One region of the Nocardia sp. CS682 genome, then DNA from elsewhere that is predicted to be linked to it. Evidence: riboswitches for the same ligand, from Rfam matches in the RefSeq annotation. Region 1 holds a riboswitch; each other region holds the start of a gene.
The links. Region 1 has a riboswitch for S-adenosylmethionine ahead of DMB37_RS32080 (amino acid ABC transporter permease). Riboswitches for the same ligand answer to the same signal wherever they lie in the genome.
Positions count from the first base shown of each region.

Region 2: another riboswitch for S-adenosylmethionine. It lies ahead of DMB37_RS26070 (bifunctional o-acetylhomoserine/o-acetylserine sulfhydrylase); the one in region 1 lies ahead of DMB37_RS32080 (amino acid ABC transporter permease).
Region 3: another riboswitch for S-adenosylmethionine. It lies ahead of DMB37_RS01935 (2OG-Fe(II) oxygenase); the one in region 1 lies ahead of DMB37_RS32080 (amino acid ABC transporter permease).
Region 4: another riboswitch for S-adenosylmethionine. It lies ahead of DMB37_RS18735 (rhodanese-like domain-containing protein); the one in region 1 lies ahead of DMB37_RS32080 (amino acid ABC transporter permease).

Region 1 covers NZ_CP029710.1:7,086,338-7,094,253, forward strand. Annotated here, with positions in the region: gene DMB37_RS32070 (ABC transporter substrate-binding protein) at 1-414, opposite strand, end outside; gene DMB37_RS32075 (amino acid ABC transporter ATP-binding protein) at 414-1,181, opposite strand; gene DMB37_RS32080 (amino acid ABC transporter permease) at 1,178-2,182, opposite strand; SAM riboswitch class I at 2,370-2,464, opposite strand; gene DMB37_RS32085 (hypothetical protein) at 2,708-3,412, shown strand; gene DMB37_RS32090 (glycosyltransferase family 2 protein) at 3,409-4,545, opposite strand; gene DMB37_RS32095 (DUF3153 domain-containing protein) at 4,578-5,348, opposite strand; gene DMB37_RS32100 (carotenoid biosynthesis protein) at 5,421-6,287, opposite strand; gene DMB37_RS32105 (NAD(P)/FAD-dependent oxidoreductase) at 6,284-7,849, opposite strand; gene DMB37_RS32110 (N-acetyltransferase) at 7,905-7,916, opposite strand, start outside.
Region 2 covers NZ_CP029710.1:5,811,090-5,819,005, forward strand. Annotated here, with positions in the region: gene DMB37_RS26065 (homoserine O-acetyltransferase) at 1-812, opposite strand, end outside; gene DMB37_RS26070 (bifunctional o-acetylhomoserine/o-acetylserine sulfhydrylase) at 851-2,188, opposite strand; SAM riboswitch class IV at 2,281-2,391, opposite strand; gene DMB37_RS26075 (TetR family transcriptional regulator) at 2,443-3,171, opposite strand; gene DMB37_RS26080 (MFS transporter) at 3,306-4,802, shown strand; gene DMB37_RS26085 (NADP-dependent isocitrate dehydrogenase) at 5,107-6,324, shown strand; gene DMB37_RS26090 (NAD(P)-dependent oxidoreductase) at 6,463-7,350, opposite strand; gene DMB37_RS26095 (helix-turn-helix domain-containing protein) at 7,480-7,916, shown strand, end outside.
Region 3 covers NZ_CP029710.1:411,063-418,978, reverse strand. Annotated here, with positions in the region: gene DMB37_RS01955 (sugar porter family MFS transporter) at 1-1,042, opposite strand, end outside; gene DMB37_RS01950 (MFS transporter) at 1,187-1,933, opposite strand; gene DMB37_RS41160 (MFS transporter) at 1,831-2,595, opposite strand; gene DMB37_RS01940 (tRNA-dependent cyclodipeptide synthase) at 2,592-3,314, opposite strand; gene DMB37_RS01935 (2OG-Fe(II) oxygenase) at 3,314-4,120, opposite strand; SAM riboswitch class IV at 4,237-4,355, opposite strand; gene DMB37_RS01930 (hypothetical protein) at 4,465-5,067, opposite strand; gene mgrA (L-glyceraldehyde 3-phosphate reductase) at 5,138-6,181, opposite strand; gene DMB37_RS01920 (M64 family metallopeptidase) at 6,401-7,360, shown strand; gene DMB37_RS01915 (Xaa-Pro dipeptidyl-peptidase) at 7,477-7,916, shown strand, end outside.
Region 4 covers NZ_CP029710.1:4,153,013-4,160,928, forward strand. Annotated here, with positions in the region: gene DMB37_RS18705 (RpiB/LacA/LacB family sugar-phosphate isomerase) at 10-462, opposite strand; gene DMB37_RS18710 (type 1 glutamine amidotransferase family protein) at 531-1,172, shown strand; gene DMB37_RS18715 (MarR family winged helix-turn-helix transcriptional regulator) at 1,228-1,680, shown strand; gene DMB37_RS18720 (HAD-IIA family hydrolase) at 1,731-2,489, opposite strand; gene fgd (glucose-6-phosphate dehydrogenase (coenzyme-F420)) at 2,785-3,795, shown strand; gene DMB37_RS18730 (O-succinylhomoserine sulfhydrylase) at 3,852-5,066, opposite strand; gene DMB37_RS18735 (rhodanese-like domain-containing protein) at 5,140-5,556, opposite strand; SAM riboswitch class IV at 5,571-5,687, opposite strand; gene DMB37_RS18740 (hypothetical protein) at 5,751-6,197, opposite strand; gene DMB37_RS18745 (FAD-dependent oxidoreductase) at 6,546-7,916, shown strand, end outside.

The DNA.
Region 1 (7,916 bases):
GGAGATGAAGGCGTCGACCTCACCGGAGTCGATGCGCACGAAGTTCTGCGCCCAATCCGCCACCCGCACATCCAGTTTCAGGCCGAGAATGTCGGCCACCAGCGACGCGAAGTCGACCTCCGAGCCGACTACGGTCTTGTCGTCGTCGGCGTAGAAACGCAGCGGCGGCGCGGTACCGGACGAGCCGGTCACCACCAGGGTGCCGCGGTCGCGAATGGCTTGCGGCACTTCGGCGGCGATGCTGTCCACCTTCGCGGCGCGGACACGGCCGGCCTGCGCGGCGGAGAGGTCGAAAGTGATTGCACCAGTGGGCGCGGATTCCGCGTCGGGATCGGTGCAGCCGGTGGCCAGCAGTACGACCGCGGTCGCGGCGGCGGTGGCCAGGGCGGAGAGCTTCATCGGAAACCTGTTCATCAGCGGACTCGGGAAAGGAAGGCGCGGGTGCGCGGGTGGCGCGGATTGTCGAGGACCGCATCGGGCGTCCCCTGCTCGACGATCGCGCCTGCGTCGAGAAACACGACGGTGTCGGCGATCTCCCGGGCGAAGCCGATCTCGTGGGTGACGATCACCAGTGCGGTGCCGCCGTGCGCGAGATCGCGGATCACGTCGAGTACCTCGCCCACCAGTTCGGGGTCCAGCGCGGAGGTCGGTTCGTCGAACAGGATCACCCTGGGGCGCAAGGCAAGTGCCCGCGCGATCGCCACCCGCTGCTGCTGCCCACCGGACAGCCTGCGCGGGTAGGCGTCGGCCAGCTCGCCGATGCCCACTCGTTCCAGCAACACCCGCGCCTCGGCCTCGACCTCCTTGCGGTCGCGGCGTTGCGCGGAAAGCGGTGCGAGCGTGACATTGTCGAGCACCGTCAGATGCGGGAAGAGATTGAAGTTCTGGAACACGAACCCGATGCGGGAGCGCTGCTTGCGCACCTCGCGGTCGGGCAGCGCGCGCAAGGTGTTGCGGCGCAGCCGATATCCGATCAGCTCACCGTCGATGCGCACGGTGCCCGCGTCCAGGGCCTCCAGGTGGTTGAGCACGCGCAGCAAGGTGGACTTGCCGGAGCCGGACGGGCCGATCACCGTCACCACTTCGCCGGAGCGCACCGTCAGATCGACCCCGCGCAGGACCTCCTGCGCGCCATAGGATTTGCGGACGCCGCGGACCTCGACGGCGGGCGCGGCGGTCATCGGGTCGCTCCGCGCGGTGCGGTGGCGCCGGATTCGGCGACCTCGCGCAGCTTCTGCCAGGCCCGGTGGACCGGTGACGGCGGTGGCGTGCGCTGAGTGCCCTTGGCGTAGTGCCGTTCGATGTAGTACTGCGCCACCGAGAGAATGGTGGTGAGGACGATGTACCAGGCGGTAGCCACCAGCAGCAGCGGCACCACCCGCCCGTTGCGTCCGTAGATGACCTGGACCTGGTAGAACAGCTCCGCGATCGCCATCACCGACACGATCGAGGTGCCTTTGAACAGGCTGATCACCTCATTGGTGGCATTGGGCAGGATCGACCGCATGGCCTGCGGAACCACGATGGTGCGGAACTGGCGCACCCGTGGAATGCCCAGCGCGGCAGCGGCTTCCAGCTGTCCGGCATCGACGGAGATGATGCCCGCCCGGATGATCTCGGCCGAATACGCCGCCTGATGCAGCGCGAGTCCGATCACCGCCGCGGTGAATCCGCTGATCACGCCGTTCACCTCGAAGGTGAAGAACGCGGGTCCGAACGGGATGCCGACCGACAACGTGTTGTACAGGTAGGCGATGTTGAACCAGAACAGCAGTTGCACGATGAGTGGAATCGAGCGGAACGCCCAGATGTAGCACCAGGAGATCACCCGCAGCACCGGGTTGCTGGACAGTCGCGCGATGGCCAGCGCGGTGCCGAGCAGGAAGCCGAGAGCGGTACCCCACGCGGTGAGTTCCAAGGTCACCTTCAGTGCGGCGAGCACCGACTTCGCCGTGATGTACTGCGCGAAGGTCGGCCAATCCCAGCCGGGATTGGTGACCAAGCCGTGGATGAACTGTGCGAGCAGGATGAGCGCGATCGCACTGACCACCCACCGCCACGGGTGCCGTGTCTTGGCCACGGTGGGTGCGGCATCCTCGGTATCGGGCAGGTGAGTCGTAGTGGCAACCGGATCGTCGCCGGCGTCGGTGTCGCCGGGCACGGCGGTGGCGGACGCACTCATGTCGAGGTCCTTCGGAAGAACGAACGAGACCGCACCACATCGGGCCGCGGTCACATCACCCGGCCAGCGACGGGTGCACAGACTGGCTGCGGGTCAGCCCCGACAGCTCGCGGAGGTCACCTTGCACTGATCGATGTGGCGACGGCCCCAGCGGGTGCCCGGGGCAGCGGAAATGGTCACTTCGGTTCCTCCATCGGTCCCGGCGGAAGCACCCGCACCCGGTGAACCGGGGGGTTGCTGCGACGTCGACGAGCCAGGTCTCTCGGTCGCTCTGGATGGTTGTCGCCGATCCGGACACCGGCTGATGTCAGGGTCGGGCCGAATTATCATGCCCAGCAGGCGAACCCTGGGACAAGGGAACTAATCACCGTGAGCGTAAACCTCGCCGCGGGCCGGATATCGGGGGTGCCGCCGCGGTGTGGGCGCAGGGACACGCCGATGGCTTGCCGTCGCCTATATCGCCTGTTCACAGCGTTTGCGGAGTACCGTCAGCCTTCGATTGCGTCGATGATGAGGGAGGTCTCCGTGGCTGTACCGCGCCGTTCGACCATACTGTCCGCCGTCGCGAGCTGCTCGGTCGCGCTGGCGCTCGCCGCACCGACGGCAGGTGCCGCTCCGGCGCCGCCTGCCGCGGCCGACCGTCCCGCCCAGACCGGCACCAGCACGCTCAGCGAGCTGTTCGGCGTCTACAACACCGCGGTCGACGGCTTGCGCGCCGCAGGCATGCAGCCGTTCCTCTACCCGACCGCGTCCGCGTACTGCCTCAACGGCACCTCCCTCGGCCTCGCCCCGGCGGTGGCCGCCGCCGTGCCCGGCCCGTGGCCCAAGACCACGATCGCCATCCCCGGCCTGGACCTGGCCGCCGTCAAGGCGGGCCAGACGATGTTCACCTTCGTGCCCTACGGCCTCGGCCAGGACGGGCCGGACACCACCGGCATGCAGGTCGCCTGGCTGAACCTGACCAGCGGTCGCGGCGGCATGGCATCGATGGGCCCGTTGTCCACGGTGTTCCGCGCGATGATCCCCGCCGAAGTCCCGGCCGCCCTGCGTCCGATGGCCGAACGCGCCATCCAGGACTTCTTCTTCGCCGCCTTGCCGATGGGCGGAGTCCGCGCGGTACCGGTCGACACCGGTCAAGGCACCGTGCTGGCTGCGGTCTTCGGCACGGTCGAAAACGGCGGCAAATCGTGCTTCTTCCTGCCGACGGTGGGGATCACCGAGGTCCCCTAGACCGCGCGACCTTTCCAGCGCAACGTGCCCCGTCGTCGAGCGCGATGGGAGCGTGCCCACAGCACGAGGTATGCGCCCACCGAGAACGGGTGAGCAAGGGCCGCAAGGACATCGGTGCGGGCGAGTGGACCGCCGGTCTCGGTGGAGCGAGCCAGCAGCCTACCGGTGACCGCGGCCACATAGCCGAAGAGACCGACCCGGCGGAGAGCGCCATGGCCACCGAGTGCGGCCAACGGCGGCAGCCAATAGGCCAGGGCGGCAAGGGTCCCCACGGTCGCGCCACCCGCGACGGTGCCGCCGTATGCCGACCACAGCCAGCGGGTGTAGCCCGCGTCGAGTTCGGCTGCGCCCTCGTACATCCGGGTGCTCGCCAGGCGTCCTGCGGCGACGAGCACAGTGGGTTGCCCTGCGCGGCGCAGTGTTCGGGCGATGTCGAGATCCTCGGTCGCGCTGGCGGCGACCGAGGCATGCCCGCCGATGGCGCGGTAGGCGGCGGTATCGAACGCCAGGAACTGCCCGCAGGCAACCGAAGTGGACGGTCGCAGGCTCCGATCGGCCACCGCGATCGGCAGTGTCGCGGCCCACGACCAGCACAGCAGCGGCTGCACCAGTGCCTCGACCGGCGATTGCGCCCGTTGCCTCGGCCACGGTGAAACCAATGCGACCCGCCGCCTGCGCAACTCGCCGACCGCCGCCGCGATCGCGCCGGGTGCCATCCGCACATCCGCGTCCACGAAAACCAGCACCGGAGTCACCACCGAATCGGCCAGTCGCACACACGCGGCAGCCTTACCGGTCCAGCCGGGCGCGGGCGCGGTCTCGTTTCGCAGCACCGTGATTCGCGGATCTCCGGCCGCCGCGTCGACCGCCACCGCAAAGGTGTCGTCATCCGACGCGTCATCGAGAATCACCACACTCATGCGGGTCACCCCGCGCTGCGCCCGCAGATCGGCGATCAATCCCGGCAGTCGCGCCGCCTCGTTCCGAGCGGGCACGCACACGGTCACCGGCTCGACCACCTCGATCGGGCTCGCGACCAATTGCCGCACCGTAATCCGGTTGTACAGCGCGATTCCAGCGCCGACCACCGAAATCCCGGCGCCGGCCCAGGTCAGCCCGGACCATCCGCTGATCGGGCTCCTGCGCAACGCGAGTCGGCCCTCGCTCAGCGGCCCTGCTTGACCGTTTTCCACCAGCGACTCCAGGAGAGGCCAGTGGGGGCGCCCGGCGCGGGCGGGTTGCGATCCATGTAGGCCATGGCGGCGATGACGGCGGCGACGGCCAGGGTGATGCCGCCGACGATGCCAGCCCAGCCCGCGAACGAGCGGGTGTTGGGGTCGGCGTAGCTGACCTCGGCGCGCAACGGGGAGACGTCGCCGGCGGGCAGTTTCCAGGAGACGATGTTGTCGCCCTCGCGGTTGCCGTTGGTCTTGGCGACACGGGCCGGGAACGCGACGGTGAACTGGACGTCGGAGCCGTGCGGCGGCACGGATTTCAGGTCGACCCGGCCGGTGAGGCTGACCAGGTCGCCGTTGCGCTGGAACTGCAGTTGGAACATGCCCTGGGTCTGCTCGGACAGCTGACCGAGCTGGCCGACCTCGCCGAACGACATGTCTTCGAAGAACACCTGGCTGCCGACGTACCCGTCCTGGGTGTAGGGCTCGACCCGCACCTTCGCGGCGAGCGAGTCGGGCGCCTTCAGCTGCGGGCCCTTGTCATTGGGTTCGACGGGCACGACCGCGGCGACGATCCGCCCGGACACCCGGTCGTTGGACGAAACACCCATCGACACCTGCACCCGCAGGCAACCCGCGAGCACGGGGACCAGCAACGCCGCGAGCAGAACGGCCGCGGCGACACGCGCTCCAGGGCGGGGCGTCCGCGGCGACGGTAGTACCGGGGCATCGGGGATCGTGGTGACGGGACTCGGCTGCACGCAGACATCGTGCCAGGCCATCCGTCCAGATGCCCACGCGACGGGCGGAACGGGCGCCGCGATGTGCTTCGGCTAGTCCGGCGGATCGGGCCGCGGGCAGAAAAAGCCGAGGTGACGCAGCAGTGGCAGGCCGAGAGCGGCCAGTCCGATCCCGCCGTAACCGGCCGAGAACGGCAGCCCGAGGAACACCGCGTGCGCGAGGACGGACCCGAGCCACGTCCACAGGAATACGGCCACCGGCACCGCGAACCGGGCAACGGTGTCCAGCCCCGCCGCCGGCTCCGACATACCTACCGGCCCCGGCGCCGCGCGCTCCCACACGGTCAGCAACCCACCCATGAGGAGCGCCACCGTGAACCAGCCCAGGTAGTTGGTATACGGAATTTCGGCGATACCGGGCAGTCCGGAGCTCTGGTCACACCACGTCCACTGCCCGTCGGCGACCATCTGCGGGTCGAGGAACAGATCCCAGCCGACCGCCCCCACCGCCAGCAGGCCGACCCGGGCCACCGCGCCGCGCGAGAGCAGCCCGGCGACCACCCAGATCGGGTACAGCCCACCGGTCCAGGCCAGCGGCACCACCAGCGGCACGCCACCGAGCGCGGGCCCAAGTCGATCCACCGCGTACTCGTAACACCCGAACGGCAAACCTGTTGCGGTACCGATGATCTCGGCGGCCAGCCCGAGCCCGGAGACGATCACCAGAAACCCTGCCGCATACCGAATTCCGCGCGTCGCCGTCGCGTGCGCCAATGCCGTGCCCGCCGACAGCAGCACGACCACGACCGTCACCCGATCCCGTCCGTCGCCGGACGTCAGCGGATAGGCGATCTGCACCAGGATCAGCACCCCCGCGAGCACCGCGGGCACGAGCCCGCGCACCGTCACAGGTGTGCCGACAACCGGTGGTTCTGCTCTGGGCTGGGTGTGGTTCGTCATCGTGTGCGCAGCAAGGGGAATCGGTTGCGGCGCAGATCGCGCAGCGCGAGGTGAGCGGCGTTGCGCCCGCTGGCGCCGGACACCCCGCCGCCCGGGTGGGTAGACGCGCCGGTCAGATACAGCCCCGGCGCCCCGGGTACGCGCTGCCCCGACAGTTCCGGCAGCGGCCGCCACATCATCATCTGATCCAGCGACATCTCCACATGCATCACATTGCCGCCGAGCAGCCCCATCTCCCGCTCCAGATCGACCGGCGTCTGCACCAACCTGCGCAGCACGGAATCGGCGAAACCCGGTGCGTAGGAGTCGACTTCGGCAATGATCCGGTCGCCCTCCCGCTCGGCGTGCGCCGCCCACTCGCTACCGTCGGCCAGCCGGTACGGGTGCCACTGTGCCCACAGCGAGAGCTGATGCTCACCGGGCGGGGCGATGCTCGGATCCAGCGCGCTGAAACTCATCGCCAGCACCACCGGACGCGGCGGCAGGTCCCCGGCCGACGCGGCCCCGTGGGCCAGCCGGAGCTGGCGTCGGTCGGACACGAGAAACTGGAGTCCACGGGCGGATTCGTCGACCGAGCTGCCGGGATAGTGCGGCAGCGAGCTGGTGGCGGCCCGCACCACCATCCCGATCCCGGGGCCGACCCGGATGCGCCGCCGCCAGTCGTCGAGCACACCGGCGTCGAATCCGCCCTCGCGCAACAGATCCAGCGTGGTCAGCACGTGCGAGCCCGCGATCACGGTGTCCGCGTGCAGGTTTCGTCCCGCGGCCGTGCGGACCCGCCAGCCCGCGCCGTCGCGCCCCAGCGCGGTCACCGCGTCGCCCGCGGTCACCACACCACCGTCGGACCGCAGCCGGGCAACCAGCGCCGCGGACAGCGCGCCACTGCCGCCGACCGCGCGCCCCGGCGGCAGGGTGTGCATGAGCGCGGCGAAGCCGACCATCGGCGCGGTGCCCGGCTCCGACATCGGCGGGCCGGACTGCGCGCCGAACCAGGCCAGCGACGCCTTGAGCCGCTCGTCCTGAAAGGTGCTGTCCAGCAACGCGTCCCCGGACTGCAGGAACTCTCGCGACAGCGCGCTCCCGCCGTCCTTGGCGTCCAAACCCCAGAACGAGCGCAGCAACCGGCCCGGCGTGGGCCCACCGCCGAACGCGCGCATCACCCTGGTACTGCGCGGACCCCATACTTCGACGAACCGCCGATACGCCGCCGCGTCCCGCTCGCCACAGGCGGCGGCGATCGACGCGCAGGTGGCATCCAGGTCGCGATGGAACACCAGCGGCGGGTGATCGCCGCTGGCAGGCGTGAAACCCCAAGGGTCGCAGTCGATGTACCGCAGGCCGAAGCGGGCGAGATCCAGCTCCTCGATGATCCCGGTGTGCCGCACCATGATGTGCGCGGACGAGCCGCGATCGACCAGGTGTCCGGGAAACCGCGCCACGGTCGACACCGCGCCGCCGAGTACCTCGTCGCGTTCGAGCACCTCCACCGCGTGCCCGGCGCGCGCCAGATAGCACGCGGCGACCAGCGCGTTGTGGCCCGAACCGACCACCGCGACCGTCACGTGACCCTCACTGCGGTACCTCGCGGGCCACTCGGATTCCGATGGCACCGGAGCGTCACAGCGGCAG
Region 2 (7,916 bases), 1.3 Mb from region 1:
TCGAAGCGGCTACAGAGCTTGTCGGCCTGGTGGTCCAGGTAGCTCTGCACCGCGTACCGGCCGCCGCGCCACGGATCCTCGGCGCCCTGCGCGCTGTTCTCGAACCGGTGGTCCAGCTCGTCCTCGGTGCGATAGGTCAGATGCGCGATCCGCCGGGCGATGCCCATGCCGGTCATCGGCGCGCGGTCGGTGTCGTGGTAATCGCCGCCCTGCCAGTCCGGATCGGCCTTGATCGCGGCGATCTGGGTGGTCTGCGTGCCGATCTGGTCCGCGGTGGCGCGGGCGCCGACGGCCAGCACCAGTGCGGCGCCGACCCGATCCGGTGCGCCGACCATCCACTCCAGTACACGCATGCCGCCCATCGACCCGCCGACGACGGCGGCCAGCCGCGCGATGCCGAGCCGATCCAGCAGCGCCGCCTCGGCGGCCACCTGGTCCCGGATGGAGATCTCCGGAAACCTGGAGCCCCAAGGCTTTCCGTCGGGCGCCAGCGTCGAGGGCCCGGTGCTGCCCTTGCAGCCGCCGAGCACGTTCGTCGCGACGACACACCACTCGTCGGTGTCGAGCGGACAGCCGGGGCCGACCATCCCGTCCCACCAGCCGGGCAGCGGATGGATGTCGTCCGGGTGCCCGACCACGTGCGAGTCGCCGGTCAGCGCGTGCTCGACCAGCACCACGTTGTCCAGTGTGGGGGACAGCTCACCCCAGCGCTGCACGGCCAGATGCACCTGCGGAATGACCGCACCGCTCTCCAGCCGTACGTCGCCGATGGGGATGATGCCGAGCCGCCCGTCCGGGGGCGGCAGGGCCACCCCGGACGAACGGGCCACACTCGGTTCGGTACTCACCTTCACGTCGCCGCCGCCGCGAAACCGGCGCGCAGATCGGTCAGGATGTCGTCGATCCCTTCGATCCCCACCGCCAAGCGGACCAGGCCCGGAGTGACCCCGGCGAGCAGTTGCTCTTCGGGCGTCAGCTGCGAATGTGTGGTCGACGCGGGGTGAATCACGAGGGAGCGCACATCTCCGATGTTAGCCACATGGCTGTGCAGGACTAATCCGTCCACGAACTTCTTGCCCGCATCGACACCGCCGCGCAGTTCGAAGGCGACGATCGCACCGGGGCCCTTCGGCGCCAGCTGCTTACCGCGTTCGTACCAGGGCGAGGAGGGCAGACCGGCGTAGATGACCTTCTCGACGTCCGGATGGGTGCTCAGGAATTCGGCCACCGCCTTGGCATTGGCGACGTGCCGCTCGATGCGCAGGCTCAGCGTCTCGATGCCCTGGCTGATCAGGAACGCGTTGAACGGCGAGACCGCCGAGCCGAGGTCGCGCAGCAGTTGCACGCGCGCCTTGAGCGCGAACGCGGGCGCGCCGAGATCGGCGAACACCGCACCGTGGTAGCTGGGGTCCGGGGTGGTGAAGCCGGGGAAGCGCGGCTGACCCTGCGCGTCGGTCACCGTCCAGTCGAAGGTGCCGCCGTCGACGATCACACCCGCCACCGCGGCGCCGTGCCCGCCGAGGTATTTGGTCGCCGAGTGCACGACGATGTCGGCCCCGTGTGTCAGCGGCTGGATCAGGTAGGGGGTGGCCACCGTGTTGTCGACGATCAGTGGCAGCCCGGCCTGGTGCGCGACGGCGGCGATACCGGGAATGTCGAAGACGGCGCTGCTCGGGTTGGCGATGGTCTCGCCGTAGAACGCCTTGGTGTTCGGCCGGATCGCCGCGCGCCACTGGTCCAGGTCGTCGGGGTCCTCGACGAAGGACACCTCGATGCCGAGCTTGGGCAGCGAGTAGTGGAAGAGGTTGTAGGTGCCGCCGTAGAGGTGCGGGCTGGACACGATGTGGTCGCCGGCCGAGGCCAGGTTCAGGATGGCGAACGTCTCCGCGGCCTGTCCGGAGGCCAGCAGCAGTGCGGCGACACCGCCCTCGAGCGCGGCGACGCGCTGCTCCACCACGTCCTGGGTGGGGTTCATGATCCGGGTGTAGATGTTGCCCGGCTCGGCGAGGCCGAACAGCGCGGCGGCGTGCTCGGTATCGCGGAAGGCGTAGGAGGTGGTCTGGTAGATGGGCAGGGCCCTGGCACCGGTGGTGCTGTCGGGGGCCTGTCCCGCGTGCACCTGTTTGGTCTCGAAAGACCACTGCGCGGTCGGGTCGAGGTCGGCCGCGGGCACGGTGGAATCACTCATGAGCTTTGCTCCAAAGAAAAGGTTGTTCGCCAGAACTAACGGGTTATCGGGGCAACGGCGAAGTACAACAACACATTTCGGGAACCTCCTGGAAAGCGCGCTTGCTCTCGACCTTCGAGAGCCCGGTCATCACCCGGAGCACCCCACCGCTGCTGGAGGGTTGCCGTCCAGCGAGCCGGGGCTTCGCGCTGGCACTCATGACCTGACGGCATCATAACCGGCGCTCGATCGGCGACCGAAATCCGGCGCCGAACTCAGCGGGTCGCGCCGGGCCGCGCGCCGCCGCACACGCGCGTGAACTCGTCGAAGGCGGTGGTGAAGGAGTCGCGGCCGGCCGCGGCGGCGGCCTGCGGATTGTCGTAGTCGAACATGCTCTCGCCGCACTCCATCGCGAGATGGCCGATGAGCTGCCAGGCGCCGAGGATCAGCCGCACCGGCAGCGCGTCGGGGGTGCTGTCGAGTCGTTCGGCGACCACCGCGGCGATCGCGACGTTCTTGCTGTCGGCGTACTCGAGGCTGCGCGCGCTGACCGACGGGCTGCCGCGCATGATCCGCTGCATCTGCTGGAACTGCCGGAACGAGACCGGTCCCTCGGCGGACTCGTTCGCGGCGTGGTCGATCACCCGTAGGAATGCCTCCCGGATCGACTCCAGTTCGTTGCCGGTGACGGGAAGTGTGCGCAGGGTCTCCGCGACCGTCTCACCGAAGTCCTGGAACGGACCGAGGACGATGTCCTCTTTGCTGTCGAAGTATCGGTTGATCGTGCGCGGCGAGACGTCGGCGGCGTTGGCGATCTGCTCGACCGTCGTCGCGTCGAATCCCTGTGCGTCGCACAGGTTCAGTGCGACCTCAATGATGCGCAACCTGGTCTTCTGCTTCTTGCGCTCCCGGAGACCGGGATGGGCGTTCGGCCCTGCGGTCGAGGGGGCAGCCGGGGGCTCCGCTGCGGTACTCGCGCTCGTCGGCGTCGGTGACTCGAGCATGTTCACACCCTATCGCAACCTAGTGTTTTCGTGTCTTTAACCGTCAAATGTCGGACTGCGACATTTTTCGCTTGACGCCAAATGTCGTCGGATGCCAGGATAGCCACACAGTTTCTAAGGATGAGGAGACCACGGTGACCGAGACTGCGAAAGCGGTAGAAGTACCGGACAAACAAGGGGGTTCCGCCCGCTGGTTCGCTCTCGCGGCAATCGCGTTGGCCCAGCTCATGGTGGTTCTCGACGCCACCATCGTGACCATCTCGCTGCCGTTCGCGCAGCACGATCTCGGCATCAGCGACGGCAACAAGCAGTGGATGCTGACCGCTTACACGCTGATCTTCGGCGGCCTGCTGCTGCTCGGCGGCCGGCTCGCCGACTACCTGGGGCGACGCCGGATCTTCATCATCGGTCTGGTCGGTTTCGCCGCCGCGTCGGCACTTGCCGGTCTGGCGCAGAACGGCGCCGAGATGTTCGCCGGGCGCGCACTACAGGGTGCGTTCGCGGCCTTGCTCGCGCCCGCCGCGTTGTCGTTGCTGTCGGTGACCTTCACCGAACCCGGTGAGCGCGCAACGGCATTCGGCGTGTTCGCGGGTATCTCCGCGGGTGGCGCCGCGCTCGGCCTGATCGCGGGCGGCGCGCTCACCGAGTACGCCTCCTGGCGCTGGTGCCTGCTGGTGAACACCCCGATCGCGCTGCTCGCCCTGCTCGGCGCGCTGGCGTGGGTGGTCAAGGATGTGCCGACGCCGCGCACCGGCGGCTACGACGTGCCCGGCGCGGTCACCGTGACGCTCGGTCTGATCGCGATCGTGTACGGCTTCAGCCGCGCCGCCGACGACGGCTGGCTGGCGGGCAGCACCCTCGGCCTGCTCGTCGCCGGGACCGCGCTGCTGATCGCCTTCGTGGTGATCGAACGGCGCTCGGCCAATCCGCTGCTACCGCTGCATATTCCGGGTGAGATCAACCGGGGTGGCGCGTTCCTCGCCGCGCTGCTCGTACCGATCGCCATGTTCGCGATGTTCCTGTTCCTCAGCTACTACTTCCAGATCACGCTGGGTTACTCGTCGCTGAAGGCGGGCTTCGCCTTCCTGCCCTTCCCGGCAGGCATCGCGATCTCCGCGGGTATCACCAGCGCGCTGCTGCCCAAGATCGGCCCGCGGCCGCTGATGGTGGCCGGTGCGGTGCTCGGCGTGCTCGGTCTGGTGTGGCTGGCTCAGCTGGACTTCGGCGACGGCTTCGCGACGAGCGTGCTGCCCGCCCAGGTGCTGATCGCACTCGGCATGGGCCCGCTGTTCGTCGGCATGCAGACGGTCGCGCTGCATCAGGTGGAGGAAGAGGACTCGGGCGTGGCCAGTGCGCTGCTGAACGCGGCGCAGCAGGTCGGTGGCGCGGTCGGCACGGCGCTGCTGACCACCATCTCGGTGCAGACGGCCAAGACCTACGCCGAGAATCACCCGACGATCGACAACCTGGTCGCCCGCGCCTCGATCCACAGCTACGACGTGGCGTTCTATGTCGGTGCGGGCTTCTTCCTCGCCGCCGTGCCGGTTATCGCGCTGATGATCCGGGACCGGCCGGAGAACCTGATCGAAGGTTCTGAGGAGGGTGCACGCCCGGTGCACGTCGGCGTCTGATCGACGCGACCACCCCGCGGTCCGCGTGTCGCCTGCCCGGCGGTGCGCGGACCGTGTGCATCCGGCGCGGCGACCTGCGAATTGCGCAATGACCTACCTGTCAGTAAGTTCGTGGGGTTTCTCACTCGGGGGGCTGCCCGCACACCGCGATCATCGGCAGCAGTACGCTTGTCTTGTTTGCACCACACGTCTCGCGGACAACGCGGGGCATATACGTTGTCTGTTGGAACAGCTGGGGTCCGCTCACAAGCGTGTTCACCTGGCCGTGCAATGAGGGCACCATCCTAGGAGGACACGAAGATCCATGTCCAAAATCAAGGTTGAAGGTACCGTCGTCGAACTCGACGGCGACGAGATGACCCGGATCATCTGGCAGTTCATCAAGGACAAGCTGATCCATCCGTATCTCGATGTGAATCTCGAGTACTACGACTTGGGCATCGAGTACCGGGACAAGACAGACGACCAGGTCACTGTCGACGCGGCCGAGGCGATCAAGCGCCACGGGGTCGGCGTCAAGTGCGCGACCATCACCCCGGACGAGGCCCGCGTCAAGGAATTCGGCCTGAAGAAGATGTGGCGGTCGCCCAACGGCACCATCCGCAACATCCTCGGCGGCACCATCTTCCGCGCGCCGATCATCATCTCCAACGTGCCGCGCCTGGTCCCCGGATGGACCAAGCCGATCATCATCGGCAGGCACGCGTTCGGCGACCAGTACCGCGCCACCGATTTCAAGGTGTACCAAGCGGGCACGGTCACCCTGACCTTCACGCCGGAGGACGGCAGCGAGCCGATCCAGCACGAGGTCGTGAAGATGCCCGAGGACGGCGGCGTCGTCATGGGCATGTACAACTTCAAGAACTCGATCATCGATTTCGCGCGGGCCTCGTTCAACTACGGCCTGCAGCAGAACTATCCGGTGTACCTCTCGACGAAGAACACCATCCTCAAGGCCTACGACGGCATGTTCAAGGACACGTTCCAGGACGTGTTCGATGCCGAGTTCAAGACCCAGTTCGACGCGGCGGGCCTGACCTACGAGCACCGCCTCATCGACGACATGGTCGCCTCCTCCATGAAGTGGGAGGGCGGTTACGTCTGGGCCTGTAAGAACTACGACGGTGACGTGCAGTCCGACACCGTGGCGCAGGGCTTCGGCTCGCTCGGCCTGATGACCTCGGTGCTGCTGACCCCGGACGGCAAGACCTGTGAGGCGGAGGCCGCGCACGGCACCGTCACCCGGCACTACCGTCAGCACCAGCAGGGCAAGCCGACCTCGACCAACCCGATCGCGTCGATCTTCGCCTGGACGCGCGGGCTCGAGCACCGCGGCAAGCTGGACAACACCCCCGAGGTGATCGGCTTCGCGCAGACCCTCGAGGATGTCGTCATCAAGACCGTCGAAGGCGGCCAGATGACCAAGGACCTGGCCTCGCTCGTCGGCGGCGACCAGGGCTACCTGAGCACCGAGGAGTTCCTCGGCGCGCTCGACGCGAACCTGGCTCGCGCACTGCGTTGAGTCGGTGAACAAACCCGGCGCTGGAACTGATGCCGGCGCCGGGGGATGAGCTCCTCCGCCCAAGCCGAGTCGGTTGGGCAAGCTGTGCTGAATGACGGGCACCCGCACCACTTGGTGGTACGGGTGCCCGGATTGTTTCTAGGTGCGGGCCGGACTGTCGAGCAGCAGCGGAACGACCCGCGTCAGGCTGTCCGGACCGAGGCCGTGCTCGACGCCCGCATCGAACCAGCGCAGCAGCGGATCCAGCAGGTCGGTCGGTAGGTCCTGCTCGCGGTTCGTCGCCAGCAGCATGCGCAGAATGAATTGATGATTCTCGACACTGGCCATGGTCGGCGGGAACACGCCGTCGTCGATCTGGGCGGCGAGCGCGGGCAGCGTGTCGATGACCGAGTGCAGCCACGGCACCAGTAGTGCACCGGTGGGGTCCGCCGCGTTCCGGTTCGCGCGGCGCAGCATGGCCGCGGCTTGGAAGAAGCCACCGAACAGGCCGTACATGCCTGCCAGTATCGCGAGGTCGTGCACGGCGGCCAGCCCGACCTCCGCCCCGAGGTGTTTGGCCGTGCCCAGCTCGGCGATCACCGCGTGATGGTCGGCCGAGGCTTCGGGGGAGCCGCTGTAGATGATCGTCGAATCCGGCGTGCCCATCGTCTCCTCCATGCCGAGGATCGAGCCGTCCAGGAAGCGCCCGCCTTGTTCAGCGATCCAGGCTTCGAGGTCGCGCGCCTCCGACGGGCGTCCCGTCGACAGATTCACTATGGTGCGGCTCGCTATTGCTTCCGATGTGGTGTGCAAAAGCGTGGCCGCGATCGCGGTCTCGGGCACCGAGATGACGATCAGTTCCCCGGCCTTCAGCGCCTCGGCGAGCGAACCCACCCGGACCGCACCGAGCCCATCCAGGTGCGGTGCCCGATCGGGGCTGCGATTCCACACCGTGACGGGGTGGCCGTTGCGTAGAAAGACCTGGGCGGTCGCCGCGCCCATGCGGCCGAGACCGAGCACGGTCACCGGTGTGTGGTCGCTGGTCATGATTCCTCCGTCGATGTCGTGCGTGCTGATGAAGTGGGCGCCCGCAGACCAGTTTTCAAGCTGGTGCCGCCGGGGTGTGAGTGGCAGGACCGACCACAATCGAACGTTTCCTGCCATAAGCTGGCGGCCATGACCGGTCATGTCGTCGCGATCGCCGTCACGCCGGGGGCGCTGCATCCCTGGGACCTCTATGAACTCGGCGTGATCGCCGCGATCTTCGGCACCCCGCACCCCGACCTCGCCGATCCCTGGTACGAACTGCGGGTCTGCTCGGTGCTGCCCGCCGCGGCCGAGTCGGCGATCGGCGGCGGCGCCTATCTGCGGGCCGAGTACGGCCCGGACGAACTGCTGCGCGCCGACACCGTGTTCGTGCCCTCGATCGCCTACGACTGCGTCACCGGTGACCGCCCGGTGCCGCCGGAACTGCTCGACGGGCTCCGCGCGGCGCATCGCGGGGGAGCGCGGATGGTCGCCCTGTGCAACGGCATGTTCGCGCTGGCCGCGGCGGGCCTGCTGGACGGGCGCCGGGTCACCGCGCACTGGGAGCACGCGCCGATCCTGGCCCG
Region 3 (7,916 bases), 2.2 Mb from region 1:
CGCCGACGGCGGTGAAGATCAGGTAGACGGCGGCGATGCCGAGGCCGGACCAGACGACGAGTCCGCTGCTGAAACCTGCTGCGCTGCCGAGGATTGTGTGCGAGTAGTAGATCATCATCTCCAGCCCGGAGAGCTGGGTGAAGGCGGCGATGCCGAGTCCTGCGACGAGGGCGGGGCGGGCCCACTTCTGGGTCAGGTTTGCCCACCCGCCGCGGGATTCCTTGTTCTCCTGCTGGGAGATCGCCCAGATCTTCAGGGTTTCGTCGACGGCGGCGGACCGGTTCGGGCGCATCCAGCGCAGCACGACCCTCGCCTTGCCGACGGTGCCGTTCTCGATGAGCCAGCGCGGCGTCTCCGGCAGTTGCAGCATCGCGACGGCCAGCACGATCGCGGGGATGACCGCGATGCCGATCATCCACCGCCAGTCGTCGCTGGCCTCGAAGGTGCCGCCCGCGGCAACGCTGACCAGGTTGGCGAGGAAGATGCCGACACCGATGGCGAGGTTGAAGAAGGTGACCATCGCGCCGCGGCGGTGCGGCGGGGCGAGTTCGGCGATGTAGGTCGGCACGATCTGTGAGCAGGCACCGACCGCGAGGCCGAGGAAGAACCGGCAGATAGTCATCATCCACGCGTCTACCGCCAGCGCACAGGCCACGACCCCCACGGCGAACACGCAGGCGATGATGAAGATGGTTTTCCGTCGGCCCAGCGACTTGGACAGGGACCCGCCGATGAGGGCGCCGACGACGGCACCGGCGAGAATGGCGGCGGTGAGAATCTCCTGCTGGGTGTGGTCGATACCCCACTGCGCGGACATTTTGGGCAGCGCGCCGGAGATGATCCCGGTGTCGTAGCCGTAGAGCATGCCGCCGAGGGCGGCGAACAGCGCCACGATCAGAACATTACGATTGGCGTTCTGTTTTTCGTCCCGCGTCGCTTTCTCGGGCGCGGAAATAACCATCTCGTAGCCATCGAGGTTGCGGCGGCGCAGGCGAGGAATGAAATTCCTGCGTCTGCTTATTGTCGAACGCTCGCTGGGCATACGCCCCAGTCGACCGTGCGCGGTCGACCGGCGCAAACTTAGCGGTCTTATTTGTGAACAGAATTACTTTCACGTTTGGCGTATTGCGTAGTTTCGGAGTATTGCGGCAGTTCTCGCACGTCGGCGAGAACTGCCGCATCGAAACTACGTGGCCGCCTCGACGGGCACCGGCTGGTCGGCCGCCACCGTCTTCTCGGCCCGCCCGGCAGTGAGGACCACCACCAGGACCGCGGCGATCAGGCTGGTTATCGCGATGATCGAAGCCACCCGTCCCGTCGCGTCGCCGGTCGAGACACCGATCTGCCCGAAGACGACGGTCGCCACCGCCGCCCCGATAGCCCCGCCGAGGTTGTGGAACGTCCACGAAGCACCGACAGCGAAACCGGATCGATTCGGCGGCACCGTCGAAATGGCCAGCACGGTCGCGGGTCCCAGCACCAAGGCCCACCCCGCGCCGAATAGCACCAGAGCGACGAACAGGACCGCCAGTAGATTGCCGAAGGCGGACCAGGCGATGCCCGCTCCCGCGAAGGTCAACAACCCGAACCCCCACGGCAGCAACGAATGTGCGCCGAACCGATCAACGAACCGCCCCGCGACCGGCGAGGCGAGCGCGAGCGTGCCACTGACGAGCAGCAGCACGAACCCCGCTTGGCGCACGTCGAAGTCGCGTCCCTGGGTGAGATACGTCGGAATCACCAGCAGCGCAGCGGCATAGAACAGCCCGAGCGAGAAATCCGAGACGATCGCGGCGACGAATCTCCGATTGCCGAACAGTGCCGGGTCGATCAACGGATTCGCCGCCCGCCGCTCCGCGACGATCCCCACCGCGACCGAGACCACCAGGACAACCGCAGCGATGAGGACCCAGGGGGAAAGCCATCCCCGCAGGTCACCCAGGACGAAGATGCCGACGGCCGACACGACGGCGAATGCGACAACGACCTGTCCGGCCCAGTCCGTACCGCCGGTGGTGTCCGGCGGTACCCGGGGACGGCGAAGGCAATTGCGACCAGGGCCGCGAGGCCGAGCGGAATGTTGATCCAGAAGATCGACTGCCAGCCCAGACTGGGCACCAGCAGACCGCCGAGCACCGGACCGATGGCCAACCCCAGGCCGTTCACCGAGTACAGCCAGCCGATGGCCTTGCCTCGATCCCCCGGCGGAAAAAGCGATTCCACCAGCGTCGAGGTACTGGTGTAGAGCACGGCACACGCCGCACCCTGCACGAAGCGCGCGACGAGCAGGATGCCGATCGACGAGGCAGCCGCCGCCCCCGCCGACGCGACCACGAACAGGGCGAGCCCGAACAGCAACACCTTTCGGCGTCCGAGGTGATCGGCGACGCGCCCCGCCGTGACCATGAACATGGACAGCGCCATCAGGAAAACACCGAGGGTCAGTTCGGTATTCGACGTACCGGCCTGCAAGTCGGCCCCGATGGCGGGCAGCGCGGTGGTGACGATGGTGAGGTCGATGCACCCGAGGAACGACGCCACCGCCAGCCCGCCGAACCCGATGACCCGCCGCTTGGCCGGGATCTCGAGCGTCACAGCTGTGCCTCCGCCGCGGCGTTCAGCGCCGACTTGCGCTTCTTGAATCGCAAAGGGAGCCAGGCGACGCGATCCGGATGCTCGGGTTCGACGAACAGTTCCCGCGTGCGCCCCATCGCGGCGGAGATGCGCTGCGGGTAGATGACGAAGTCGAAACCCTCGTGCGCCCACAGCGGCATGATGATCGGGCATTCCTCCAAAAGATATGCGCGGCAGGAGGTCCGGACCGCGTCCTGGTCGACGTCGGGTTCGCGCGCCAGCCGCCGCTCGATGAATCGGTCGATGGTGCTGTCGATGGCATGCCGATACGGCTCGTCGGTCTCGTAGGCGTGCTCGATGGCGTCGTAGAGATCGCCGTACCGGGGATGGGACAGCGCGAAGTCCCAGCGCAGAATGTTTGTCGGGCAGTCGATCTGGTCCAGATAGCTTTGGTTACGGGCGATCCATTGGTCGCCGGCGATGCGCGCACGAGCGTGCCGGTCTCTATCGGTGCCGCCGCTGAGGTTGTGCCGCTGCAAGGTGTCCGCGACGGCGATCGCGCAGCGCCCGAAGTTCGAGCGATTGATCAAATCGATGGTCGCGGCGAGCTTTTCACCCTCGTGATAGTCCGCGCCGACGCTGACCAGCAGAACGGTGGAGCGGCCGTCTGTGGTGATGCCGTCCGAGCGTAGGTCGTAGGCGGCCTTGTGCGACGCCGAGAGCAGCGTAGTCGTGGTCATCAGCTCCACACCTTCAGCGACGCGGCGGGATCGGTGACTCCGATGAAGAGGCCGATGGTGATGCGGGGGCGGTCCTGGGAAGGCGCGACCGCGTGCACCCGGCGCGGATCGATGAAGATCGCATCGCCCACGCGCGGCGTGATGACCAGCGCCGGATCGCCGACCGCGGCACGGTCGATGCCGTATACGCGGTCGCCGGATCGGTCGCGATACTCGCGCTCATCGGGATAGTCGTCCCAGATCTGTAATTCGCCGCCCCGCTCCGGCACGTCCAAATAGACATTCACCGACAGTTGCCGAGTGATCCGAATATCGAAGTCCGACGGCAGGTTGCGGCCCACATTGTCGGTGTGCGGCTCCAGATCCACCCCCGCCAGCTGGTAGCGCGCAACACCGGCGAAGAAGGCCTGCCCATTGCGCCGCAGCAAACTCGCGCCGGCCGGCCAGATCTCGTCGAGCAGTAGCCGCAGGTCGTCCGCGGGATACGAATACGGCGAGGCGATATCGCGCAGCCGATCGATATTGTCGCGCGCCTCGTCGAAGTACCGTCCGCGCCCGGCGTCGGTGCTCGTCTCCGAGAACGCGTGCCCGATCCGCCGGAACTGCGGGTCGGTGGCGAGCGGGCCGTGGTCCTGCCTGCCGACGAAGGCCTTACGCAGGTGGTCGAGCGCGTCCGGCCGGACGAAGCCGGCGAGCCGCACCGCGTGCACGTCGCCGTTCAGCAGTGCGGTCAGTGATTCGTGGTCGAATCCCTGCCTGGTGGTGTCCAGCACGCGGTCTCCGAGAGTTGGCGTGGCCGTGGTCATGTCGTTCCCCTCTGGTTGTCGCTCGATGGACCGGGCACAGGCCCGGGCAGGAGAAGGGAGGGCGTTTCGGACATGAGTCGACCCCCGTCTCTCGAGGGGCTCCAACACACCGACGGAGCCCGCGCTTGCCCGGACCGCATTACGCGGCTCGGCCTGGTCTTGACCCGGGGCACCCCGCCGCGGTTGGAGGGTTGCCGGCCAGCTAGCCGGGGACTTGACGCTGGCACTCTTGACCTGAGGTAAGCGTGCCGCCCGTCAGAAGCGTTGTCACGCTTTAGAATCGCGCTGAGTTATGAATCCGGATGGAAGGAATTCAACCCGGCGGTGCGGGACGTCGCACCAGGTCAACCCCCTAGCAGGCCGAGGCCGCGCAGTTCGAGTGCGGCCAGTCGGCGCACTGTGTCGTCGTCGCCGCGCCGCCAGGCGTCGACCACATCCGGGTCGATCCGGTTCAGTTTGCGCAGCGGCTGATTGGCGAGGGCGCGCAGGGCGAGCAGATCGCGTCCGCCGGGGACGGCGCGCAGGCGGGCTGCTGTTGCGGCCCTGCGCATCCAGCGCACCCGCAACGGAAGCCAGAGGAACAGCACCAGCCCGAGCGGGACGATCAGTAATCCGATGGCGAGGGCCATGGCGAGATCGTTGACCAGGGCCTGCTGGTCGCTGCCTGCCTCCGCCATCGACCGCGCCGCCGCGGCCGCGCGCTCGAACGGGGAGGTGAGATCGTCGCCCACCATCGGTACCCGGCCGACCTTGCGGCCGATGTCACCGAGGCTGTCGGCCATGCCGCCGCCCGCACCTTCCAGCTTCTGGCCGGGCACGCCGAGCTTCTGCACCAGGTCGTGCACCCACAGCGCAGCCATGACCGAGGCGTATACCCAGGCCACTACCAGCAGATCCGTGACCAATTGACGGGCGGCGACGGGAGCCCGATCGGCATAAATCCTCACCCGCTCGGAATTCCCCGGCGGGTCGATCGAAAACAGCACGTTCCCCCGCTCGAGGGCGCGGCAATACCGTTCAGAGAGTCCCTCGGCGCGCCGATCGCCACAGATCGACTTCGCCGTCATCATCGAGCAGCGCGTCGATTTCGGCGAGCTCGTCGGCGCTGAATTCGAGATTGTCGAGGGCGGCGACGTTCTGCTCGAGCTGATCGGTGGTGGACGCACCGATCACCAGTGAGGTGACCCGGTCGTCGCGCAGCGCCCAGGACAGCGCCAGTTGCGCCAGCGTCTGCCCGCGCCGGTCGGCGACCGCGGCGAGCTTGCGCAACCGATCGATCATCGCCGGGGTGAGTAATTCGTTCTGAAACGACTTACCTTGGGCAGCACGAGATTCCGGTGGAATGCCGTCGAGGTACTTCGAGGTGAGCAGCCCCTGTGCGAGCGCGGTGAAGCCGATGACGCCGAACCCTTCCGTACCGGCCGCGTCGAGCAGACCCTCGGTCTCTATCCACCGGTTGAGCATCGAGTACGACGGCTGATGGATAAGCAGGGGAGTGCCGAGTTCCCGCAGCATGGTGGCGATGGTGACCGAATCCTGTGCGGTATACGAAGAAATTCCTACGTAGAGCGCTTTCCCCTGACGGACAGCGGTATTCAGCGCCGCCGCGGTCTCCGCCAGCGGAGTCGTCGGGTCGAACCGGTGCGAATAGAAGATGTCGACATAGTCGAGCCCGAGCCGGGTCAGCGACTGATCGAGTGAGGCGAGCAGATACTTGCGCGACCCGCCGCCCTGCCCGTACGGACCGGGCCACATATCCCAGCCCGCTTTGCTGGAGATGACGAGTTCGTCGCGGTACGGTGCGAGATCCTCGCGCAGAATGCGTCCGGCGTTGATCTCCGCCGCGCCGTACGGTGGCCCGTAATTGTTCGCCAGGTCGAAATGCGTGATGCCCAGATCGAAGGCGCGCAATGCGATTTCGCGCTGGGCGAGGTAGGGGCGGTCGTCCCCGAAGTTGTGCCAGAAGCCGAGCGAGAGCAGTGGCAGATCCAGGCCCGAGCGTCCTGACCGGCGATAACGCATCGCGCCGTCGTACCTGGCCGGTTCGGGAACATATGCCATCGAGATCTCCTCATCAGCTGCACGGACGGTCCCATACTGCCTGACCGGTGTGCGGTGCCGACCCGAGCCCGGCGGATCGGCAATCCGCGAATCCATTCCCCAGTTATTCCTCAGTCGAGTTGCCGGACCAAATGTGGTTCCTTGATGAGGAATTCGACAGACCGAAGCGCGGCCCGCGCCGTCCGGGTCGAAATCGCGAACCACTCGAGGAGCTTTGCCATGCCCTTGTTACGACGCATGTTCGCAATCATGCTCGGCGCGTTGATCATCGTCGCGATGTCGGTCGCGACCGGATCGGCCGCCCCCACCGAAGAACGAGAAGTGTTCTCCCCGGACGGCACCATCGCTCGCGTGGTCCTGCCGGTCCGCCCGGAAGCCCCGGCGCCGCGCTCGGCGGTGCAGGCCGACGTGGTGACGATCCAGCAGACCGGGCCGTCCAGTCAGCGGTTCGATCTGGTGTTCGTCGGCGACGGGTACACCTCGAGCCAGCTGGACATCTACAAGCAGCACGCCGTCAACCGGTGGAACGAGATCGCCCAGGTCGAACCGTTCAAGAGCTACAAGAACTCGTTCAACGTCTGGGCGGTCAACGTGGTGTCTCAGCAGTCCGGCGTCGACAACGATCCACGCGGCACCATGCGGAACACCGCCCTGGACATGACGTTCTGGTGCGGCGGCACCGAGCGGCTGCTGTGTGTGAACGAGACCAAGGCCTTGCAGTACGCCCGGTTGGCGCCCGAGGTCGACCAGGTGGTCGCGCTGGCCAACACCACCAAGTACGGCGGGGCAGGCGGCAAGGTGGCGACGTCGTCCGGCGGCAACGCGCAGTCGGGGCAGATCGTGGTGCACGAGCTCGGGCACTCGGTGGCCGGGCTGGCCGACGAGTACGACTACCCGAACGACCGCTACACCGGGCGCGAGCCGCGCGAGGTGAACGCCTCCACCTACACCAGCGCGCAGATGCAGCAGAACAAGGCCAAGTGGTACGAGTACCTCGGCAAGCAGTCGCCGGACGGTGGCGTGGTCGGCACCTACGAGGGCGCGGTCTACCACAAGCGCGGGGTGTACCGGCCGACGCAGAACTCGTTGATGCGCTCGCTCGGTCGTGAATTCAACCTGATCGGGCTGGACGCGATGAAGGCCGCGATCGAGCGGAAGGCCCCGCCGACCCAGCACTGATTCATCACCGGATGCCCGGCCGCCCCGGCCGGGCACCCGAGGTAATTCCCCTGAGCCAGCAGGTATTTCGAGTCTCGCACGGGAGCACCTCGTGATGAGTTGTGAAGGAGAACGCAATGGCATCCAGACAACATCAGCACCGACGTGACCGGGGCGGGCCGCGCACCCGCGTGGTCGCGGCCCTCGGGTGGACCGTGCTGACCCTGCGACGGTTACCGCGGCTGGCCCTGTTGGTCGTGGCCGCGGCACTGCTCCTGTCCGGCGCGCCCGCGCTGGCCGAACCGACGAACGGCCCGGATGTCAGCGGCGGCGAGGCGCAGCCGACGTTCGACCCGAAGGCGCCGGTCCGGCAGGACCTGTGGGTGCGTGCCCCCGTGGACAGCGACCGGGACGGCAAGGACGACGAGGTGCACGTCCAGGTCGTCCGTCCGGCCGGCGCCACCGGCAAGCTGCCGGTGGTGTACCAGGCGAGCCCGTACTTCTCCGGTGGTAACGACGTCGCCAACCACAATGTCGATGTCGAGCTCTACGTGCCGGACGGCGCGGACGCGCGGCG
Region 4 (7,916 bases), 2.9 Mb from region 1:
GCGACCAGGTCAGTGCGGGTTGCCCTGTTCGATCGCGGACAGGTGGGTGATGTTGGCTTGGTCGGCGGGGTCGGGGCTGGGGGTGGCGGTGAACCAGGCGTCGAGGATTTCCTGGAGTTCCGCGGTGGAGGTCGAACGCAGGCTCAGGGCAAGGACATTCGCGTCGTTCCATTGGCGGGCGCCTTTTGCTGTCTCGGCGTCGGCGCAGAGGGCGGCGCGGACGCCGGTGACCTTGTTGGCGGCGATCGAGGCGCCCGTGCCGGTCCAGCAGCAGACGATCGCCTGGTCGGCCCGGCCCTGGGCGACATCGCGGGCCGCGGCCTCGCTGGCCCAGGCCCAGTCGTCTCGTTCGGTCTCCGCGAGTGCGCCGTGCGGCAGCGTTTCGTGTCCGCGCCGGATGAGCTCCTCGACCAGTTCCCGCGCCACTCCGACGCGTTCGTCCGCAGCAACCGAGATCCGCATGTCTCCAGCTTAATGTCGGACTATTCGACCTATTGACAGCATGCTGTCAAATATGACAGGATACTGTCATGACCACGAAGACAGTTCACGTAGCCGTTTACGACACCTTCTCCGACTGGGAGATCGGCGCGACCACTGCGCACATCAACCGGACCACCTGGCAGCGGGAACCGGGCACCTGGCAGACCAAAACGGTTGGGCTGACCACCGATCCGATCACCACGCTCGGCGGGCTGCGCATCGTGCCGGACATGGCACTGGCCGATCTCACGCCCGCCGAGAGTTCGATGCTGATCCTGGCCGGCGCCGACACCTGGGACGGCGAGGAACTCATGCCGTTCGCTCGCAAGGCCCGCGAGTTCCTCGACGCGGGCGTTCCGGTCGCGGCGATCTGCGGTGCGACGCTCGGGCTGGCCAGGGAAGGTCTGCTCGATACGCGCAAGCACACGAGCAATGTTCGGGAATTCCTGCTCTACAGCGGCTACGCGGGGGCCGACAATTACTCGGACGAGGCCGCAGTGACCGATGGCGAGCTGATCACCGCGGGCGGCACCGCACCGTTCGAGTTCGCCCAGGCGGCGCTCGGCAAGCTCGGCGTGTACGAGCCGCACGTGCTCGACGGGTGGTACCGCTTGTACGGGCACTCCGATCCGGCGGGCTGGGCGGTGCTCGCCGAATACGAGGAGCAGCGGTCGGGCGCGCACGTCTGATGGGGCAGAATCACGCGGCGATCCGGCCGGACGGCCGGATCGCCAGGAGGTGGAAGTGACCAGGAATGAACAGGAACTGTTCGCCACGGCCGCCATCACGTCATTTCGACTGAATGGTCAGTTCCTCGCGATCGCCGAGGAACTGGCGCGCCCGGCGGGTCTCACCGCGGCCTGGTGGCAGGTGCTCGGGGCGGTGCTGGCCGAACCGCTGCCGGTGGCGGGCATCGCCCGGGAGATGGGTATCACCCGGCAGAGCGTGCAGCGCATCGCGGACCTGTTGGTGGACAAGGGTCTTGCCGAATACCGGCCGAACCCGGCGCACCGCCGCGCGAAGCTGGTCGCGGTCACCGACGCGGGCCTCGAAGCAGTGCGCCGGATCAATCCACAGCATGCGGTGGTGGCCAAGCGGTTGGTGGACGAGCTCGGCCTCGAACAGCTCGCGGCGACCGTGGAGATGCTCACCATGCTGTCCACCGCCTTGGACGCGATCGTCGAAGAGCAGGTTTGACATGCCCTGCCGCATGACAGAGCACAGCCCGCCGGCGCCCGCGCCCACGATCAGTCCGCGAACGGCTCCTTCGTCCGCCCGACCAGATCGGCCACGGAGTCGAGCACCATGGTCGGCCGATACGGATACGCCTCGACCGAGGCCCGCGTGGAGATACCGGTGGTGACCAGGATGGTGCGCATGCCCGCCTCCAACCCGGAGATGACGTCGGTGTCCATCCGGTCGCCGATCATCACCGTGGACTGCGAGTGCGCGCCGATCCGGCGCAGCGCCGAGCGCATCATCAGCGGGTTGGGCTTGCCGATGTAGTACGGGTCGCGGCCGGTGGCGCGGGTGATCAGCGCGGCCACCGAACCGGTCGCGGGCAGCGAGCCGTCGCGCGACGGGCCGGTCGGGTCGGGGTTGGTGGCGATGAAACTCGCGCCGCGCTCGATCAGCCGGATCGCGGTGGTGATCGCCTCGAAGGAGTAGTTGCGGGTCTCGCCGAGCACCACGTAGTCGGGGTTGCTGTCGGTGAGCACGTAGCCGATTTCGTGCAACGCGGTGGTGAGACCGGACTCGCCGACCACGTAGGCGGTGCCGTTGGGTCGCTGCTCGTCCAGGAAGGTGGCGGTGGCCAGCGCGGAGGTCCAGATCGCCGTCTCGGGGATGTCGAGGCCGGTGTGGCGCAGCCTGGCCTGCAGGTCGCGCGGGGTGCGGATCGAGTTGTTGGTCAGCACCAGGAACGGGGTCTCGTTGGCGCGCAGCTCGGCGAGGAACTCGTCGGCGCCGGGCACCAGTTGGTCCTCGTGCACCAGCACACCGTCCATGTCGGTCAGATAGGACAGGATCGGTTCGTCAGTCACCAGACAATTGTCCGCTATCAGAGAGGTTCCGGGGGGAGGTCCGTGTCGATGCGACCCTTCGCACACTGGCGGGCGCCGACCACGGGCCGGAAACGGCTATGTGCGCGCGTCGGACCGGGCGCATACGATCGCCGAAGGCGGGAAGGTCCGTAACCTCGTTGCGGTTGCAGCGAGACATGACCGCAGCGTGTCGGCGGTCGACAAGGGTGCGGGAATGCCCGCACCGCAGGTGTGCAGCGAAGCGACAGGAGTGGCGCACATGGGTGAGCTCAAGCTCGGATACAAGGCCTCGGCCGAACAGTTCGGGCCGCGGGAACTAGTGGAGATCGCGGTGCTGGCCGAGGAACACGGCCTCGACAGTGCCACGGTGAGCGACCATTTCCAGCCGTGGCGGCACAAGGGCGGGCACGCGCCGTTCTCGCTGGCCTGGATGGCCGCGGTCGGCGAGCGCACCGAGCGGATCCAGCTCGGCACCTCGGTGCTCACCCCCACCTTCCGGTACAACCCGGCCGTGATCGCACAGGCCTTCGCCACCATGGGTTGTCTGTATCCCGACCGGATCATGCTCGGTGTCGGCACCGGCGAGGCGCTCAACGAGATCGCCACCGGGTACAAGGGTGACTGGCCGGAGTTCAAGGAGCGTTTCGCACGGCTGCGCGAGGCGGTCGAGCTCATGCGCGCGCTGTGGACGGGCGACCGCGTGGACTTCGCGGGCGAGTACTACAACACCGTCGGCGCGTCGATCTACGACGTGCCCAAGGGCGGCATCCCGATCTACGTGGCGGCGGGCGGACCGCTGGTCGCGCGTTATGCGGGCCGCGCGGGTGACGGTTTCATCTGCACCTCCGGCAAGGGCATGGAGCTCTACACCGAGAAGCTGATGCCCGCGGTCGCCGAGGGCGCCGCCAAGGCGGGCCGCACCGTCGAGGACATCGACCGGATGATCGAGATCAAGATCTCCTACGACACCGATCCCGAACTGGCACTGGAGAACACCCGCTTCTGGGCCCCGCTGAGCCTGACGCCGGAGCAGAAGCACAGCATCACCGACCCGATCGAGATGGAGGCCGCCGCCGACGCCCTCCCGATCGAGCAGATCGCCAAGCGCTGGATCGTCGCCAGCGACCCCGACCAGGCCGTCGACCTCATCAAGCCCTACCTCGACGCCGGCCTGAACCACCTGGTGTTCCACGCCCCCGGCCACGACCAGCGCCGCTTCCTCGACCTCTTCCAGCGCGACCTGGCCCCTCGCCTGCGCGCCCTGGCCTGATCGACAGCGAAGGCTCCACCCGTCGCAGCGGCGGGTGGAGCCTTCGTCGTTCGTTGCTAGCCGAGGGCGTGGTCGAGGTCGGCGAGGAGGTCTTCGACGTCCTCCAGGCCGACGGAGATGCGGACCACGCCGTCGGAGAGGCCGATGGTGGCCCGGCCTTCGGGGCCCATGGCGCGGTGGGTTGTGGTGGCGGGGTGGGTGATCAGGGATTTGGCATCGCCGAGGTTGTTGGAGATGTCCACAATGCGCAGGCGGTTGAGCACTTCGAAGGCGCGCTTCTTGGCCTCGTGGGCGGGCGCGTTCAGCTCGAAGGTGACCACGGTGCCGCCCGCACTCATCTGGCCGGTGGCCAGGTCGTGCTGCGGATGTGACTCCAGGAAGGGGTATTTCACCCAGCTGACGGCCTTGTTGGTCTCCAGGAAGCGGGCGATGCGCAGGGCCGACTCGGTCGAGTGGCGCACGCGCAGCGGCATCGTCTCCAAACCCTTGAGCAGCGTCCACGCGTTGAACGGGCTCAGCGCCGGACCGGTATGGCGCATCAGCGTTTTCACCGGACCCTCGATGTAGTCCTTGGCGCCGAGGATGGCGCCGCCGAGCACCCGGCCTTGACCGTCGATGTGCTTGGTGCCCGAGTAGACGACGACATCGGCACCCAGTTCGAAACCGCGCTGCAGCAGCGGGGTGGCGAAGACGTTGTCCAGCACCACCTTCGCGCCCGCGGCGTGCGCGAGCTCGGTGACCCGGCGCACGTCTACCAGGGTCTGCATCGGGTTGGCCGGTGTCTCGAAGAACACCGCCTGGGTGGGCACCGACAGCGCCTGCTCCCACTGGTCCAGATCCTCGCCGTCGACGAAGACGGTCTCCACGCCCCAGCGCGGCAGGATCTCGTTGCACACCACGAAGCAGGACCCGAACAGGCTGCGTGCGGCCACCAGCCGATCACCGGCGCCGAGCAGCGCGCCCAAAGCGGTGAATACCGCCGACATTCCGCTCGCGGTCGCGAAACACGCTTCGGCGCCGTCGAGCAGCCGCATCCGCTCCTCGAACATGGCGACCGTCGGATTGCCGTAGCGGGAGTAGACGAAATGCTCGACGTCACCGGTGAACGCGGCCTCGGCGGCCTCCGCGCTCTCGTAGACGAAACCGGAGGTCAGGTACAGCGCCTCGGAGGTTTCCTCGAAACCGGAGCGCCGCAAACCCCCGCGCACACCGAGCGTCGCGGGACCGACCCCTTCGGGAAGCGGCTTGTGGAAAGCACCACCTGTGATCACGACTGCCTCCCTACGACCCACTGCCCCCTGACGACACCGCTGCGCGACCACGCGTCGAGCGAACAGCAGCTACTCATGACTGCCGCCACGGCAAGCCGAGGGCGCGCCAGCCGCTGCCGCCCCGATGTCCGTTCGCGTCGACCGGGCCTTCGAAACCCTCGAGCACGTTGTAGGAGGTGCCGAAACCGGCCTGCGTCGCGGCGATGGCCGCGCCGATGGAGCGCTGCCCGGAGCGACAGAGGAAGATCACCGGCGCCGCCCGGTCGTGCCCGTCCAGCGCCTTGACCAGCTGCTCGGTGAACTCGCCGTTGCGCGTCCCGGTCGAGTCGACCCACTCGATCAGTACCGTCGGGCGCTCGATCGAACTGGTGTCGGGCACGCCGACGAACTTCCATTCGGCCTCGGTGCGCACGTCGACCAGGACGGCTTCGGGGTTGTCTCGCAACAGTTCCCAGGCCTGCTGGGGAGTGATGTCACCGGCATAACTCATCTGGACCCTCCTAGAATCCGCACTTGCCGCGCTCGGGTTTGACGCGCGGCCAGGTCGTCACCCGGAGCACCCCACCGCGGAGGAGGGTTGCCGACCAGTATTGCCGGGGCTTGACACTGGTTCTCATGACCTTCTGCTGAGATTGCCTCGACAGGGGTCACCCTGTCAAACGGCTGCTCACGGTATGAGAATGCTCAATTACAGACCAGCCATTTGTCGCCGGATCGGGTCAGATTCCAGGTCGAGGTGGCCTCGTCGCCGTCGACCTTGGTGGTGACCGTCGCCATCGCGCGATCGCCGTCCACCTTCGGATCGACGAGTTTCGTGATTTCCACGGTCTTTCCGCCGCCGGAGCGCCCGGCCAGCGGGGAGCGTTTCGGGTCGAAGCCCGGGCAGCCCGTGCCTGGTGGGGGCACCAGATCGGTGCTGTTGGAGCCCTCGACGAAGCCGCGCACCGCGGCGGCGATCCGGTCGGATTCTGTGACATTTTTCTCAGCGGGCGACAGCACCCCGCCGATCACGATCCCGGCGAGCACGAGCACCGCGATGACGGCGGCCGCGATGAACGGTGCGACGGAACGCTTGTCGGTCTGATCGACCTTGATGACTTCGTCCTCCGCAGGCTGCTGCTCTTTGCTCATACGAGCATGATCCCTGGTCGGCGGGCCTATCCGGCGCTCACCCCCACCGCGCGCAGCCAGGCCTTGCGAAGCCCGCCGCATTGCAGGGGAATCAGCGCCGCGAGATCGGGTAAGCCGGACAGAACGGATCGCGCGGCATCCGTTCAGTTCACGCACCGGCGGCGGCCGCCTTCGCCACCACCGATAGAATCGCGAGACTGCGGCCTGCTGTCATAGCCGCGACCGGAATGGCCACGAGCCGACAACTCCGGTGTCCGCATCGTCAGGTGCAACCAGCCAGCGCGTAACTTAGCCTAGGCTAAGGAAGACGCCGTATTTGTTTCTCAACCAAAAGGGTGCGCGTAAAAGATGACCGAACAGAGTGCAGCGACTCGCCCGCTCCGCATCGCCATCGTTGGCGCCGGACCCGCGGGGATCTACGCCGCCGACGCCCTGATGAAGTCCGATGCCGAGGTCAGCATCGACCTGTTCGAGCGCATGCCCGCGCCGTTCGGGCTCATCCGCTACGGCGTCGCGCCGGACCACCCGCGCATCAAGGGCATCATCACCGCCCTGCACAAGGTCCTCGACAAGCCGCAGGTGCGCCTGCTCGGCAACATCGACTACGGCACCGACATCACCCTCGACGACCTGCGCACGTTCTACGACGCGGTCATCTTCTCCACCGGCGCCAACGCCGACCGCGCGCTCGGCATCCCCGGCATCGGGCTGGACGGCTCCTACGGTGCGGCGGACTTCGTGTCCTGGTACGACGGGCACCCGGACGTGCCGCGCACCTGGCCGCTGGACGCGGAGAAGGTCGCCGTGCTCGGCGTCGGCAATGTCGCGCTCGACGTGGCCCGGGTGCTGGCCAAGACCGGCGACGAGCTGCTGCCGACCGAGATCCCGCCGAACGTCTACGCGGGCCTCAAGGCCAACAAGGCGCTCGAGGTGCACGTGTTCGGCCGCCGTGGCCCGGCGCAGGCCAAGTTCACCCCGCTGGAACTGCGCGAACTGGATCATTCGCCGACCATCGAGGTCATCGTCGACCCCGAGGACATCGACTACGACGAGGGCTCCGAGGCCGCGCGCAGGCACTCCAAGCAGGTCGACATGATCGCGAACACGCTCGAGCAGTGGGCCATTCGCGACGTCGGCAACCGGCCGCACAAGCTGTTCCTGCACTTCTTCGAGTCGCCGGCCGAGATCCTCGGCGACGAGGAGGGCAAGGTCGTCGGCCTGCGCACCGAGCGCACCCAGCTCGACGGCACCGGCAACGTCAAGGGCACCGGCGTGTTCAAGGAATGGGACGTGCAGGCGGTCTACCGGGCCGTCGGTTACCTGTCGCAGAACCTGACCAACCTGCCGTTCGACGACCAGGCGGGCACCGTGCCCAACGAGGCGGGCCGGGTGATCGCCGACGAGAACGCCGACGGCGCCGACCGCTACGTCCCGGCCACCTACGTCACCGGCTGGATCAAGCGCGGCCCGGTCGGCCTCATCGGCCACACCAAGGGCGACGCCAACGAGACCGTGGCCTGCCTGCTCGACGACAGCGCGAACTTCACCCCGGCCGAGCGGCCGGAGCTGGACGCGGTCACCGAGTTCCTGGAGGGCAAGGGCATTCCGTTCACCACCTGGCAGGGCTGGTACCGCCTGGACGCGCACGAGCGCTCGCTCGGCGAGCCCGAGGGTCGCGAGCGCGTCAAGGTGGTCGAGCGGGAAGACATGCTGCGCGCC